4 regions of the Streptomyces sp. CRN 30 genome follow, and region 2 is predicted to be linked to each of the others. Evidence: riboswitches for the same ligand, from Rfam matches in the RefSeq annotation. Region 2 holds a riboswitch; each other region holds the start of a gene.
The links. Region 2 has a riboswitch for cyclic di-AMP ahead of UW392_RS16025 (LysM peptidoglycan-binding domain-containing M23 family metallopeptidase). Riboswitches for the same ligand answer to the same signal wherever they lie in the genome.

Region 1 (3,198 bases), on a different contig from region 2:
CCGCGCGGTCACCGAGTACGAGACGTACGCGACCTCGCTCGCCCTCCTGCGGCGCCGTGGGCGCCGGGGCCGGGCGGGCGCCGACTTCGTCGTACGGGAACGGGAACTGCTCTTCGAGCTGTGGCGGCGCCGGGAGATCGCGCGGCCGGCGTTCGGCTACGCGGCGCGGGCCGTGGCACCGGGCCCCGCGGCGGCCTGGCCGGCGTACGCGCACACCCATGGCCACGGGTACGGGTACGGCTACGGCTACGCACCGGTGCACCAGCCCGGCCCGGTCGCGCCCCACTCCGGGCCCGAGCCGTATCCCGCGTACAGCACGCACTCCGCGCACGACCACAACCCCTACCGGTCGTAGACGTCACGCGGACAGCCGCCGCTCGCGGGACACGGCCCCTGCCGCACCGGCGCCGTCAGCGTGCCTCGGACGCCTCCGTGAGCCGGGCGAGCTCCTCGTCGGTGAGCGTCAGATCGCCCACGGCGTTGCCGCCGGCGGCCGTGTAGGCGTCGAGCACGGCGAAGGACCGTGCCTCGTCGGCGGTCCAGCCGAAGACGTTGCCGCCGAGGGCGAGCGGGAACACCTCGAGGTCGGACGAGCCGAGCTTGCGAAGAGAAGTCATGCTTCACTTCAACGTCCGAGCCGGACGTACGCATTGCGTACGTCCGGCCGAAGAATCGTGAACAGTGAGCAGCCCGCAGGAGCTACGCCAGGGGTGACGTCAGGGGTTGAGGCCCTTGCTCTGCAGCCACGCCATCGGGTCGATGCCCGAGCCGCTGCCGCCGGGGTGGACCTCCATGTGCAGGTGGGCGCCGGTGACGTTGCCCGTGGCGCCCACGCGGCCGATGACGTCGCCGGTCGCGACCTTCTGGCCGACGCTGACGCTGATCGAGGACTGGTGGGCGTACCAGATCTCGGTGCCGTCGTCGAGGGTGAGCACGGTCTTGTAGCCGTACGAGCCGTCGTAGCCCGCCTGCGTGATCGTGCCGCTGTGGACCGCCTTGAGCAGGGTGCCCGTGGGCGCGGCGAAGTCGATGCCGGTGTGGTAGCCGGAGGACCAGTAGGCGCCGGCCTGACCGAAGGTCGAGGTGATGGTGTACGAGGAGGTCGGGAGCACGAACTGCCGGGCGAGCTTCGCGAGGCGCTCGGCCTCGGCCTTCTTCGCGGCCTCCTCCTCCGCCTTCTTCTTCTCGGCGGCGGCCTTCTCCTCGGCGGCCTTCCGCTCCTCGGCGGCGCGCTCGGCGGCCTCCAGCGCGGCCTTCTCCTCGGCGGCGGCCGCGGCGGCGGCGTCGACCTGGTCCTGCTGCGACTCGGCCTGCTGCATGATGCGGGCGCGCAGCACCTCGCCGGCGTCCGAGGTGCCCTGCTCGCCGTCGGCGACGGTGAGGCCGGCGGTGCTGAGCGCGGTGGCGGAGCCCTGGGGCTCCTCGTCGGTGTCGGCGGCGAACACCGATCCGACGTTCGGCAGGTCGGGCATCGATATGGACACCGGGGGCTTGCCGGTCTGCGCGGTGGCCATGCCGCCCGCGCCGACCGCGGCTATGACGCCGACGCCGAGAACGGTGGAGCTGCGGGCGAGTCCACCGCCGCGCTGCTTGGCCACGCGGTGCCGGCCGCGCACGGGACGGACGGAGTCCGCCGTGGGGTTCCACTCCTGCCAGGGACCCTCGTTCTCACCGTTGTAGGTGCCGTAGCCGAAAGTGTCGCCGTTCTTCTGGCTCGGCATGAAGGGGTCGACCGGAGTTTCGGTCGCAGGCCGGTTGGACGCCACGTAGGCGTACTCCTTTCCTTCCTTCTCGCCTACCGGGTTAGCTGACGGGTTCGGAACAGGAAGGTCTCCTACGCGCGTATACCGGCCGTGTCTCCACGGCGATATCCGCACGATTCACCCCAATTGGTGGTTCCCCGGTTCCCTTGCGGGATTCGGCGCGTGCGCACGGAGCCGTCTCTTGTGACGGCTGGGACTACCGCGCTGCGTTATCGAACGTTAATAGACGCGCAGGCCGTATTCCAAGCAGTTCCATGTGATCGTTGCGACTTTCGCGCCGGACCAAAGGGTCATGGCATGCGGAAATCGGGCGAGTTGCCTCCGGCCGGGAAACATCCAAGTTTCTGATGGTGCGTCAGTTGTTATGCGGCGGGAGTCGCCCGGACACGCTTGGTGACGGCCTCGCGGCCCGGTCAGCCCGCCGTGCGTTCCGTCAGGCCGGTCAGCGCCGGCGACGACGTCGGCATCGCCGGCATCGTCAACTCCGCCAGCGGCAGGGTGTGCTGGGTCTGGAGGACCTTCGCCCGCAGGTACCGGACGTTGTGGTCGGTCGTGAAGACGCCCGTGGCGACGCGGTCACGGACCTCGACCCCCAGGTCGCGCAGCTGCCGCGCCTTGTCGGGGTTGTTGGAGAGCAGGTCGAGCCCGTCGAGGCCGAGCGCCCGCAGCATCTGGGCGGCGGCGGTGTAGTCCCGGCCGTCCTCGGGCAGGCCGAGGGCCGCGTTGGCGGCGTAGGTGTCGAGGCCCTCGTCCTGGAGCGCATACGCGTCGAGCTTGTTGTAGAGACCGATGCCCCGGCCCTCCTGACGGAGGTAGAGGAGCACTCCGCCGCGGTCGGCGATCCGCTCCACCGCCTCCCGCAGCTGCGGGCCGCAGTCGCAGCGCGCCGAGCCGAAGACGTCCCCGGTCAGGCACTCGGAGTGCAGCCGGACCAGCGGCGTCGCGCCGGGCGCGAGCTCGCCGAGGACGACGGCCACGTGCTCCTGGCCGTCGGCCAGTCCGTGGAAGGTGACCAGTTCGGCGTCGACGGAGTAGCCGTCGTGGAAGCGCAGCGGCACCCGGACGCGGGCGCGCGGGGTGGCGACGGGGAGGTCGGTCATGCGGGTCTCCGTTGCAGCGGGTCCTTGCTTCACTTTTGAAGCACGGCGGCGCACAGGACTCTAGCTCTGCTTTAAAGTTCAAGCAACCAGTTCGGGTGACCGACCGGCGACCGTCCGGAGTGAGCCACGGCAGGCGCACCCCGTCACGCGGAAGGGCAGGACCTCCTGCGCCACGGCAGTTCGTCGGGCGGCCGCACGGCCCGCGGTCCGTCGCCCTGGACGGCCTCCGCCACACTCAGGCAGATCCGCTCCAGCTGTTCCACCTGCTCCGCCGTGAGGTGGTCGAAGACCGCCCGGCGCACGGTGTCGACGTGCCCCGGCGCCGCTCGCTCCAG
Region 2 (3,198 bases):
GGGCGCGCACCAGCGACCGGGCGGGCCTCGGCGACTGGACGCCGAACCCCGAGCGCTTCCCGGCCGGTCTCAAGCCGCTCGCGGACGACGTGCACGCGCTCGGCATGCAGTTCGGCATCTGGGTCGAGCCCGAGATGGTGAACCCCGACAGCGACCTGTACCGGGCGCACCCCGACTGGGTGCAGTTCATGCCGGGCCGCGGCCGCACCGAGCTGCGCAACCAGCTCGTCCTCAACCTCGCGCGCCCGGACGTCCAGGAGTACCTGTGGGAGCGGCTGGACACCCTGCTGTCCAGCGCCCCCATCGACTACGTGAAGTGGGACTTCAACCGCTGCTTCACCGACGCCGGCTGGCCCGGCGAACCGTACCCGCAGAAGCTCTGGGTGGAGCACGTGCACGCCTTCTACGCGCTGCTGGACCGGCTGCGGGCCGCGCACCCCGGCGTCGCCTTCGAGGCCTGCTCGGGCGGCGGCGGCCGCATCGACCTCGGCGTCATGTCCCGTACGGACCAGGTGTGGACCTCCGACAACACCGATCCCCTGGACCGGCTCGCCATCCAGCACGGCTTCAGCCAGATCCATCCCGCGCGCGTGATGGCCGCCTGGGTCACCGACAGCCCGAACGAGCAGCTCAACGGGCGGGTGAGTACGCTGGCGTTCCGTTTCGTCAGCGCCATGGCCGGTGTGCTCGGTGTCGGCGGCGACCTCAGCCGGTGGAGCGAGCGGGAACTCGCGGAGGCGCGGGACTGGGTGGCCCTCTACAAGGAGATCCGGCCGGTCGTCCAGCACGGCGACCTGTACCGGCTGCGGCCACCGGCGGGCGGGCCGAGCGCCGTGAGCTACGTCCTCGGTGACGAGGTCGTCGTCCTCGCCTGGCTCCAGGCCCAGCACTACGGGGAGCCGCCCGCACCGCTCCGGTTGCGCGGGCTCGACCCGAAGGGGATGTATGAGTGCCGTGAAACGGGTGAGACGTACCGGGGTGCGGTGCTGATGCACCACGGGCTGCCGGTCGGGTTGCGCGGCGACTTCGATGCGAAGGTTGTCAGGCTACGTCGTATTTGATTCCTTCGCCGGGATTGGCGTTCGGTGTCCAAGTGGCCCTGGTGTAAAGCGTGGTCAACGAGTCGGGCGTGACCAGGGTCATAGGAGTGACGTTGCGTGGTCGTCATGTCCACGTAATAGCCCGGAGTTGTCGGGTGGGTCGGGAAAAGGGGACGACCGTTCATCGACGGAGGGTGACCGGGACCTCCCCTCGACCACCCGGAAACAAGACGCACAAAAAATGCGAATGGTTGTCCCCGCACCGGTAAGTCGCCTACTTTCGGCGTCAATCCGGGCGGACGCCGAATCCTGCCACCGGCCGGAGCCGTCAACTCACCCGTACACGGCAGGAGCGGGGGACCCACAGGTACGACTGCCCGGTCCGGTCATCCGGAACGGGCTAGGGGTCAAGCCGTGCCCACCACGGCCGGGCATCTCCAGCCCGAACCCGACAGCTCACCTCGCAGGCGCCGGAGAGGAATGCGCCATGCCCGCCAAGGGTAAGCACCGCCGCCCGAAGACCCAGCGCTTCACCCGCTCGATCGCCGCCGCCGGAACCGGTGGCGCGGCGCTCGCGCTCCCCCTGATCGGGGCCACCGGGGCCCATGCCTCGGCCCCGGCGGAGGCCGTCACCCAGACCTCGGAGCTCCCCCGCCTCCCCCAGGCGCCGCAGCAGGCGGTGGCCCAGCAGGCCGCCGCCGCCCAGGCCGTCAAGCAGCAGGCCGGGACGTCCACCGCCGCCGCCGCGAAGTCCGCGACGACGCGGACGTACGCCGTGAAGTCCGGCGACTACCTGTCCCGGATCGCCGAGGAGCAGGACGTCACCGGCGGCTGGCAGTCGATCTACGCGGACAACCGCGAGGCGATCGGCTCCAACCCGTCCCTCATCCACCCCGGCCTGGAGCTCAGCCTCGACGGCAGGGCCCCGTCGAGCGCCGGCGCCCCGTCCTCGGGCAGCGGCGCCTCGTCCTCGGGCGGTGACTCCGGGTCCGCGGCGAAGAGCGGGGCGTCGGAGCGGAAGGCGCCGGCGGAGCAGCAGGCGGCGCCCGAGCGGAAGGCGCCGACGGAGCGCAAGACCGAGGCCCCGGCCGAGAAGCCGGCCGCCGACACGTCGGACACCCGGGCCCAGGGCAGCGGCGGGGGCAGCTCCGCCTCCGGCTTCACCCGCCCGGTCTCCGGCGCCGTGGGCACCTCCTACCGCGTCTCGGGCAGCATGTGGTCCAGTGGCTACCACACCGGTGTCGACTTCGCGGTCCCGACCGGCACCTCGCTCAAGGCCGTCGGCTCGGGCACGGTCGTCTCCGCCGGCTGGGGCGGCTCGTACGGCAACCAGGTCGTCGTCCGGCTCGCGGACGGCCACTACGCGCAGTACGCCCACCTGTCCTCGCTCTCCGTCTCGGTGGGCCAGACCGTGGGCGCGGGCCAGCAGGTCGGCCTGTCCGGCGCCACCGGCAACGTGACCGGACCGCACCTGCACTTCGAGATCCGTACCGCCTCGGGCTACGGCTCGGACGTCGACCCGCTGGCGTACCTGCGCGCCAAGGGCGTCTCCCTCTGACCGACCCTGACCGCCCCTGACCGACCCACCCACCCGGCGACGCACTCGTGAGGCCGGGCCCCGCCGACCGCGGGGCCCGGCCTCACGGTGTACGGAGCGGGTCGTTCCCCGGGCCGGTCTTATTCCGGAATTGACCAACACTTGACGAGTGGCTTATCTCACCGCCCGTCAACCCCTTCCTACGGTCGCGTAGCTCACATCCCACGGTGAAAGATGGACCGACGTGGCAGACGATGTGATGAGGCACGACAGCAGAACAGTGATCGGGTCGTACGTGGCGGTGGGCGACAGCTTCACCGAGGGCGTCGGGGACCCCGGACCCGACGGCGCGTTCGTCGGCTGGGCCGACCGGTTCGCGGTCCTTCTCGCCGACCGGCTCCCCGAGGGCGGATTCGGCTACACGAACCTGGCCGTGCGCGGGAAACTGCTCGACCAGATCGTCGCGGACCAGGTTCCGCGGGCGCGGGAGATGGCGCCGGACCTGATCTCCTTCTGCGCGGGCGGCAACGACATCATCCGTCCCGGCACCGACCCCGACGAGGTCGCCGAGCGCTTCGAGCGCGCGGTCGCCGACCTCACCTCGGCCGCCGGCACCGTCAT
Region 3 (3,198 bases), on a different contig from region 2:
TCCGCGCCGAAGGCCGCGGGCCGCGGCGCGCGGAGCCCGGCATTCGGGATACGGAAACCGGCCACGGTACCTCCAGGTGGAGTAGGTCAGACCTCCATTATGGTCGGCCTGTGTGACAGCCGTCGCTTCCGGCCGTCACATCCGTACGCCCCGCACGCCACACGCGGCGCGCCGGCCTCGCCGTCAGGCCACCGCCGCGATCCGGGTCCTGATGTCGGCCGGCGACAGCGTCCCCTTGGCCGTGACGTGGTCGCCGGAGGACTCGCCGCGCAGCCGGCGGCCGATCCACGGCACCAGGTACTCCCGCGCCCAGTGCACGTCGTCCCGGCGGACCTCCAGCGTGCCGCGCGGCGGCAGTGGCGGCCAGGGCTGGTCCGGGTCGGCGGGCACCGGCAGGCCGAGGAGCTGCCCGGCGCGGAGCGCCACGCGCGTGTGCCCCTCGGGAGAGAGGTGCAGCCGGTCGTTGTCCCAGGCCCGGCGGTCCTGGACGCTGCGCAGCGACCACAGGTCGAGCACGGGGCAGCCGTAGCGGTCGGCAACGGCCCGCACGTGCCCGTTGTACGTCGCGATCTTGCCCCGCAGGTGCTTGAGGACCGGTATCCCGCGGGTGTCGAACCCGGTCGTCACCAGGACCGTCCCGGCCGTCGCGGTGAGCGCGGCGACCGCCCGCTCGAACCGCTCGGCCAGCTCGTCGGGGTCGGTGCCCGGCCGGATGATGTCGTTACCCCCCGCGCAGAACGACACCAGGTCGGGTGCGAGCTCGGCGGCCCGGGGTACCTGGTCCTCGACGATGCGGTCGAGCAGCCGGCCGCGCACGGCCAGGTTGGTGTAGGTGAAGTCGCCCTCCGGCCGCCGGTCGGCGAGGAGGACGGCGAAACGGTCGGCCCAGCCGACGAACGCCCCGTCCGGGCCGCGGTCGCCGACGCCCTCGGTGAAGCTGTCGCCCACCGCCACGTACGACCCGATGACTGCTCTCTCGTCGCTCTTCTCACTCTTCGAATCGTCCACGTCGGCCCATGATTCACCTCTGTTTGTGACCTACGCGACCGTAGGCAGGGGTTGACGGGCGGTGAGAAAAGCCACTCCTAAAGTGTTCACCAATTCCGGAATAAGCGCGGCCCGCCGCAGAAGCGGCGGGCCGTGCTCGCGGGGAGCGGAATTCAGACGGAGACGCCCTGCGAGCGCAGGTACGCGATCGGGTCGATGTCCGAGCCGTAATCCGGCGTGGTGCGGATCTCGAAGTGCAGGTGCGGTCCGGTCACGTTGCCGGTGGCGCCGGAGAGACCTATCTGCTGCCCGGCGGTCACGGAGTCACCGCTGGAGACGGAGAGCGCGGACAGGTGGGCGTACTGGGCGTAGTGGCCGTCGGCGAGCTGGATGACGACCTGGTTGCCGTACGCGCCGCCCCAGCCGGCGGAGACGACGGTGCCGGCGCCGACGGCCTTCAGCGAGGTGCCGGTCGGGACGACGAAGTCGGTGCCGGTGTGGTAGCCGCTGGACCACATGGAGCCGGACTGGTGGTACGGGGTGCCGACGGTGCCGCCGCTGACGGGCGAGACGAAGCCGGCGGAGGTGTCGTCCGTCGCGGCCGCCGCGGTCTTGGCGGAGGAGGCCGTCGCGTTCGTCGTGCCGGCCTTGTCGCCGCCGTCGAGGGTGAGCTTCAGACCGGGGCGGATCAGGGCCGGGTCGTCGCCGATGGCGTCGCGGTTGTCGGCGTAGAGCTGCTTCCAGCCGCCGTCGACGTCCTGGGCGTCGGCGATCTTCACCAGGGAGTCGCCGGCCACGACGGTGTACGTGTCCTGCTGCGCGTCGGCGGCGTGGGCGCCGGCGGCTCCGATCAGCGGCAGCGCGAGCGCGGCGCCGCCGGTTCCGGCGGCGGCGATGGTGCGGGCCAGGCGGCTGGTCCTGGTACGACGGTGCTTACCCTTCGCGGGCATGTCGAGTTCCCTCTCCGGCGCCTGCGAGGTGAGCTGTCGGGTTCGGGCTGGAGATGCCCGGCCGTGCCGTGGGCGCGGCTTGACCCCTAGCCGTCCCGGGAACCGGAACAGGCGGTCGTACCTGTGGGTCCCCCGCTCCTGCCGTGACGGGTGGTGAGTGGGTTCGGGCTCCGGGCGGCGGCAGGATTAGGCGTCCGTCCGGATCGGTGAGGAACGTAAGGGACCAGGACGCACAGGGACAAGCGTGGGTTGCGCGGGAAGGGTGTTCCGCTTGATCCACCGCGAGGAAGATCCGTCACCCTCCGTGCACCGCGGCCGGGCCGCCGGGGGTGAACGCCCATGACAGGGCCCTGTTTTGCATGGGCATGAAAAGGGGCACAACGTCACGGATCTCGCATATCTATGACGCTGCTCACGTGCCCCGATCCGTCGGGCACGGGATCGGGGCACGTCAGGGCATACCGTTCTATTCGGACCGCGCTAGCCGGCCGGCACCGTCACGACCGCCTGCGCCGTACGAACTCGCTCGCGGCCTGGCGCCCCTCCTCGACCAGCGCCTCCCTTGCCTCCTCGCCGATGCCGAAGTCGGTGATGCCGACGTTCTGACAGGCCACGGCGAACGTCCGGTCCCGGACCCCCGGCCGCTCCAGGCTCGTCTGGTCCCGGCCCACCAGGGCCGTCGCCACCACCTGTTGCAGCAGGCGCAGCACCGGGGACATCACCACGGCCGCGGCCGGGAAGAGCTGTGCGATCCCGGCGGGCAGCTCGGGCAGGATGCGCACGCCGATCGTGTCCCACCGGGCGGGTTTTCCGTCGGTGCGGTCCCAGGTGTCCACGGCGAAGTTGGACAGGATGCCCCCGTCCACGATCACCGACTGCTCGCCGGTCGCGCGGTGGGTCAGGGTGCACGGCCGGAAGTAGAACGGGATCGACAGCGAGCAGCGGACCGCGTCGGCGACCTTCTGCTCGTCGGGGTCGAGGTCGTAGAGCCAGTAGTCCCAGGGGAGCCTGAGCAGCCGTCCGTGGGTCACATCCGTGGCCATCACGACCAGTTTGTACCGTTTGTTCTCCGGCAGGTCGCTGTCGCCCTCCGGGTCGTCGTAGCGGAGCTGGCCGAAGGTGGTGACGCCGAGGTCGCCCAGTTCCCGCTCCAGCCAGTCGCGGATCCAGTCGCCCCGGTAGGCGCCGCGCCCGCCGAGGAGGGAGATGCCCTCGCTCAGCAGCGGCAGGCCGGGCGGCCCGCGGTCGGGGATGCGGGTCA
Region 4 (3,198 bases), on a different contig from region 2:
CTTCGGCGACCGGGTGCGCAGGTCCCGCTCGTAGGCGGGGTAGCCCGCGGCTACGTCGATGACGTGCGAGGCGTACGACTCGGCGGCGTACGGCGTGAACAGCGGCTGGTCCGCCTCCAGGTTGTCGAAGGCGAAACTCGACAGGGAGCAGGCCCGCAGCAGCTGCCGGGTGTCGGGCGGCGGGCCCTGGCGCAGTACGGCGCCCTGGCAGTCCGAGACACCGAGCCCGATGGCGCGGCCCTGGCCCAGCGGCCCGCGCTCGTACGGCAGGAAACCGGCGGTCTCGTCGCCCTCGTACACCACCGCCACCCGCGCTCCGGGGCGGACCCGGCCCACGGCCTCGGTGAACTCCGGCTCCATGAAGGGGTTGCGAGGGGCGTGCGATTTGGCGCGCAGTTCACGCCAGTGCTCCCGGTCCCCCTCGCCCAGTTCCCCCGGCCTCAGCACACGAATGCGTCCGCTGCTCAACCCGACCCCCCGATCAAGTCCCCCTGGACAGAAGGAAGGTACCCCTGGGGCCGCCCGGAGGGTAGAGAGCGGAGCATGTTGTTGCCAACTGGTGCACAGCGCTTTAACCGCCTTTAGCCGGTGTTGCGACAGGTTTCGGACAGATGTGTCGGACGGCGCCCGCAGTACATCCGTGGTGCGCGTGCGGCGGGCGCGCGGTATGCGCGCGGTATGCGCGCGGTACGAGGGTGAGTCGGGGGCCTCCGGTGTCCGTATTCTCTGATCATGGAGCCCACCGCTTACGCACTCGTCGCCACCGACCTGGACGGAACGCTGCTGCGCGGCGACGACACCGTCTCCGAGCGGTCGCGGGCCGCGCTCGCTCGGGTGGCGCGGGCGGGCGCGTACCACCTGGTGGTGACGGGGCGGCCGGCGCCGCGCGTACGGGAGCTGCTGCGGGGTCTCGGAAGCACGGGGCTCGCGGTGTGCGGACAGGGCGCGCAGGTGTACGACGCGGGCACGGACCGGCTGCTGTGGTCGGTCACCCTGGACCGGGAACTGGCGGAGACCGCGCTCGGCAAGATCGAGGCGGAGGTCGGCCAGGTACACGCGGCCGTCGACCAGGACGGGGTGGAGGGGCTCACGCTGATCGAGCCCGGCTATCTGATGCCGCACCCGACGCTGCCCGCGGTGCGGGTCGGGCGCCGCGACGACCTGTGGTCGGCGCCCATCAGCAAGGTGCTGCTGCGCCACCCCGTGCTGTCCGACGACGAGCTGGCGGCGACGGCCCGCGCGGTGGTCGGTTCGCTCGCGACGGTCACCATGTCGGGGCCGGGGACGGTGGAGTTGCAGCCGTGCGGCGTCACCAAGGCGACCGGGCTGGCGCTGGCGGCGGACCGTCTGGGGCTCGGCCCCCGGCGGACGATCGCCTTCGGCGACATGCCCAACGACATCCCGATGTTCGCGTGGGCGGCGCGCGGGGTCGCCATGGCCGGCGCCCACCCGGAGCTGCGCGCGGTCGCCGACGAGGTCACGACGTCGAACGAGGACGACGGCGTGGCCGTCGTCCTCGAACGACTCTTTCCCGCTCCGTAGGGGTTCCCCAGGGAGGCCGGGGGATCAGTACGCGCTGTAGACGTTGTCCATGGAGCCGTACCGGTCGGCGGCGTAGTTGCAGGCCGCGGTGATGTTGGCGACCGGGTCGTACGGGTCCCAGGAGGTGCCCTCGACGTGGTAGGCGTCGAAGGTCGGCTTGATCACCTGGAGCAGGCCCTTGGACGGGGTGCCGTTGATGGCGTTGATGTCCCAGTTGTTGATCGCGAACTGGTTGCCGGACGACTCCCGGATGATGTTGCGGTAGATCCCGTTGTAGGTGCCCGGGATGCCCTTGTCGGCCATGATGTCGAGCGACTGGCGGATCCAGCCGTCGAGGTTGTTGCTGTAGCCGTTGGCCGCGGTCATGGCGGCCGTGGTGGTGGCCGTCGTGGAGTCGGCGGCCGGGGCGGCGGAGGCGCTGGTCGCACCGGCGACCGGGAGCGCCAGTACGGCGGCACCGACGCCGGCGAGGGCGATCTTGCGGGTGAGGCGGGTGGTCACGGCGGGGCGCCGAAGGCCGAAAGCAGGCATGGTGGGTCCTCTCCTACGCCTGCGAGGTGAGCTGTCGGGTTCGGGCGGGGAGGTGCCCGGCCGCGCTCTTGAGTGAGCGCGGCTTCACCCCGAGCCGCTCCGGTCGGTGACCGGCGCGGCGACTTACCTGGGTCCCCCGCTCCTGCCGTGAAGTGAGTCGGATGTGTGTGCGTCGGGTGGTGGCAGGATTCGGCGTCCTCCCGACAGGCCGGGAACGTATGCGACGGCACATGTCCGGAACAAGTGCGGGATTCACATAACGTGCCTGTTGACCTTGGTCTGAGGCATTTGGGGTGCTTGATCCTTTTCGATCGTGAACGGTCAACTCGCCTGCGGCGCAACGGGATGGGGGTGTTCGGGGGCCACGCGGGGGAAGGGGTGGCGGCGTGAGTCAACTCACGGGCATGAACAAGTAGGGTAAATCGGGCATCAGTCTCAAAGGTGAGCCAATAGGTCAGTCGGCTGATCGGCCGGTACTCACTCGGGCGAGGGAACAGGGGTTTGCGTGCCGAATGGGTGACGTTCCCGGGTCGCGTGGCGTTGGGAGGAGTGGTGGACTTCGGTGGGTCTCGGCCGCCCGAGGGAGTCCCCGGCGAGTCGCCGAATGTCAGCTCATATCACCTGATCAAAAACATACGGTTCATGATCCGATAGGGACCGGCCTGTAACGGTGGGCGCTATCGGTGATCGAAACGTGACCGGATACGCTGACTTGAGTGATGGCAGCGACCTATCGACAAGCCGTGTAACCGCCGGTAGACACCAGCAGACAGGAGACCCCTCGTGACCGTCGTCGGGCCGTTCGGGCTGAGCGTGCGGGACCAGGCTCTGGAAGCCGATGTCCAGGCCGGAATGGCGGCTGTCGAGGAAGGGTTGCTTGAGGCAACCAAAAGCGAGGTGCCCTTCATCACCGAGGCCGCCCAGCACCTGGTGAAGGCGGGCGGCAAGAGGTTCCGGCCGCTGCTGGTGATGCTCTCGGCCCAGTTCGGCGACCCGTACGCCCCCGGCATCGTGCCCTCGGCGGTCGTCGTGGAGCTGACGCACCTCGCCACGCTGTACCACGACGACGTGATGGACGAGGCGGACGTGCGGCGCGGCGTGCCCAGCGCCAACGCGCGCTGGGAC

Region 1: another riboswitch for cyclic di-AMP. It lies ahead of UW392_RS02040 (M23 family metallopeptidase); the one in region 2 lies ahead of UW392_RS16025 (LysM peptidoglycan-binding domain-containing M23 family metallopeptidase).
Region 3: another riboswitch for cyclic di-AMP. It lies ahead of UW392_RS56960 (LysM peptidoglycan-binding domain-containing M23 family metallopeptidase); the one in region 2 lies ahead of UW392_RS16025 (LysM peptidoglycan-binding domain-containing M23 family metallopeptidase).
Region 4: another riboswitch for cyclic di-AMP. It lies ahead of UW392_RS55525 (transglycosylase SLT domain-containing protein); the one in region 2 lies ahead of UW392_RS16025 (LysM peptidoglycan-binding domain-containing M23 family metallopeptidase).

Annotation. Positions count from the first base shown of each region.
Region 1 is NZ_JAVRHI010000017.1:16,997-20,194, forward strand. It holds gene UW392_RS02030 (PrsW family intramembrane metalloprotease) at 1-355, shown strand, start outside; partial or broken gene UW392_RS02035 (aldo/keto reductase) at 474-617, opposite strand; gene UW392_RS02040 (M23 family metallopeptidase) at 717-1,766, opposite strand; cyclic di-AMP (ydaO/yuaA leader) riboswitch at 1,778-1,934, opposite strand; gene UW392_RS02045 (GTP cyclohydrolase II) at 2,177-2,863, opposite strand; gene UW392_RS02050 (MarR family winged helix-turn-helix transcriptional regulator) at 3,007-3,198, opposite strand, start outside.
Region 2 is NZ_JAVRHI010000160.1:1,455-4,652, reverse strand. It holds gene UW392_RS16030 (alpha-galactosidase) at 1-1,061, shown strand, start outside; cyclic di-AMP (ydaO/yuaA leader) riboswitch at 1,331-1,523, shown strand; gene UW392_RS16025 (LysM peptidoglycan-binding domain-containing M23 family metallopeptidase) at 1,528-2,598, shown strand; gene UW392_RS16020 (SGNH/GDSL hydrolase family protein) at 2,858-3,198, shown strand, end outside.
Region 3 is NZ_JAVRHI010000500.1:11,343-14,540, reverse strand. It holds gene UW392_RS56970 (MBL fold metallo-hydrolase) at 1-65, opposite strand, end outside; gene UW392_RS56965 (SGNH/GDSL hydrolase family protein) at 184-1,008, opposite strand; gene UW392_RS56960 (LysM peptidoglycan-binding domain-containing M23 family metallopeptidase) at 1,161-1,937, opposite strand; cyclic di-AMP (ydaO/yuaA leader) riboswitch at 1,941-2,096, opposite strand; gene UW392_RS56955 (patatin-like phospholipase family protein) at 2,435-3,198, opposite strand, start outside.
Region 4 is NZ_JAVRHI010000491.1:50,502-53,699, reverse strand. It holds gene UW392_RS55535 (GNAT family N-acetyltransferase) at 1-447, opposite strand, end outside; gene UW392_RS55530 (HAD family hydrolase) at 733-1,542, shown strand; gene UW392_RS55525 (transglycosylase SLT domain-containing protein) at 1,567-2,073, opposite strand; cyclic di-AMP (ydaO/yuaA leader) riboswitch at 2,077-2,242, opposite strand; gene UW392_RS55520 (polyprenyl synthetase family protein) at 2,857-3,198, shown strand, end outside.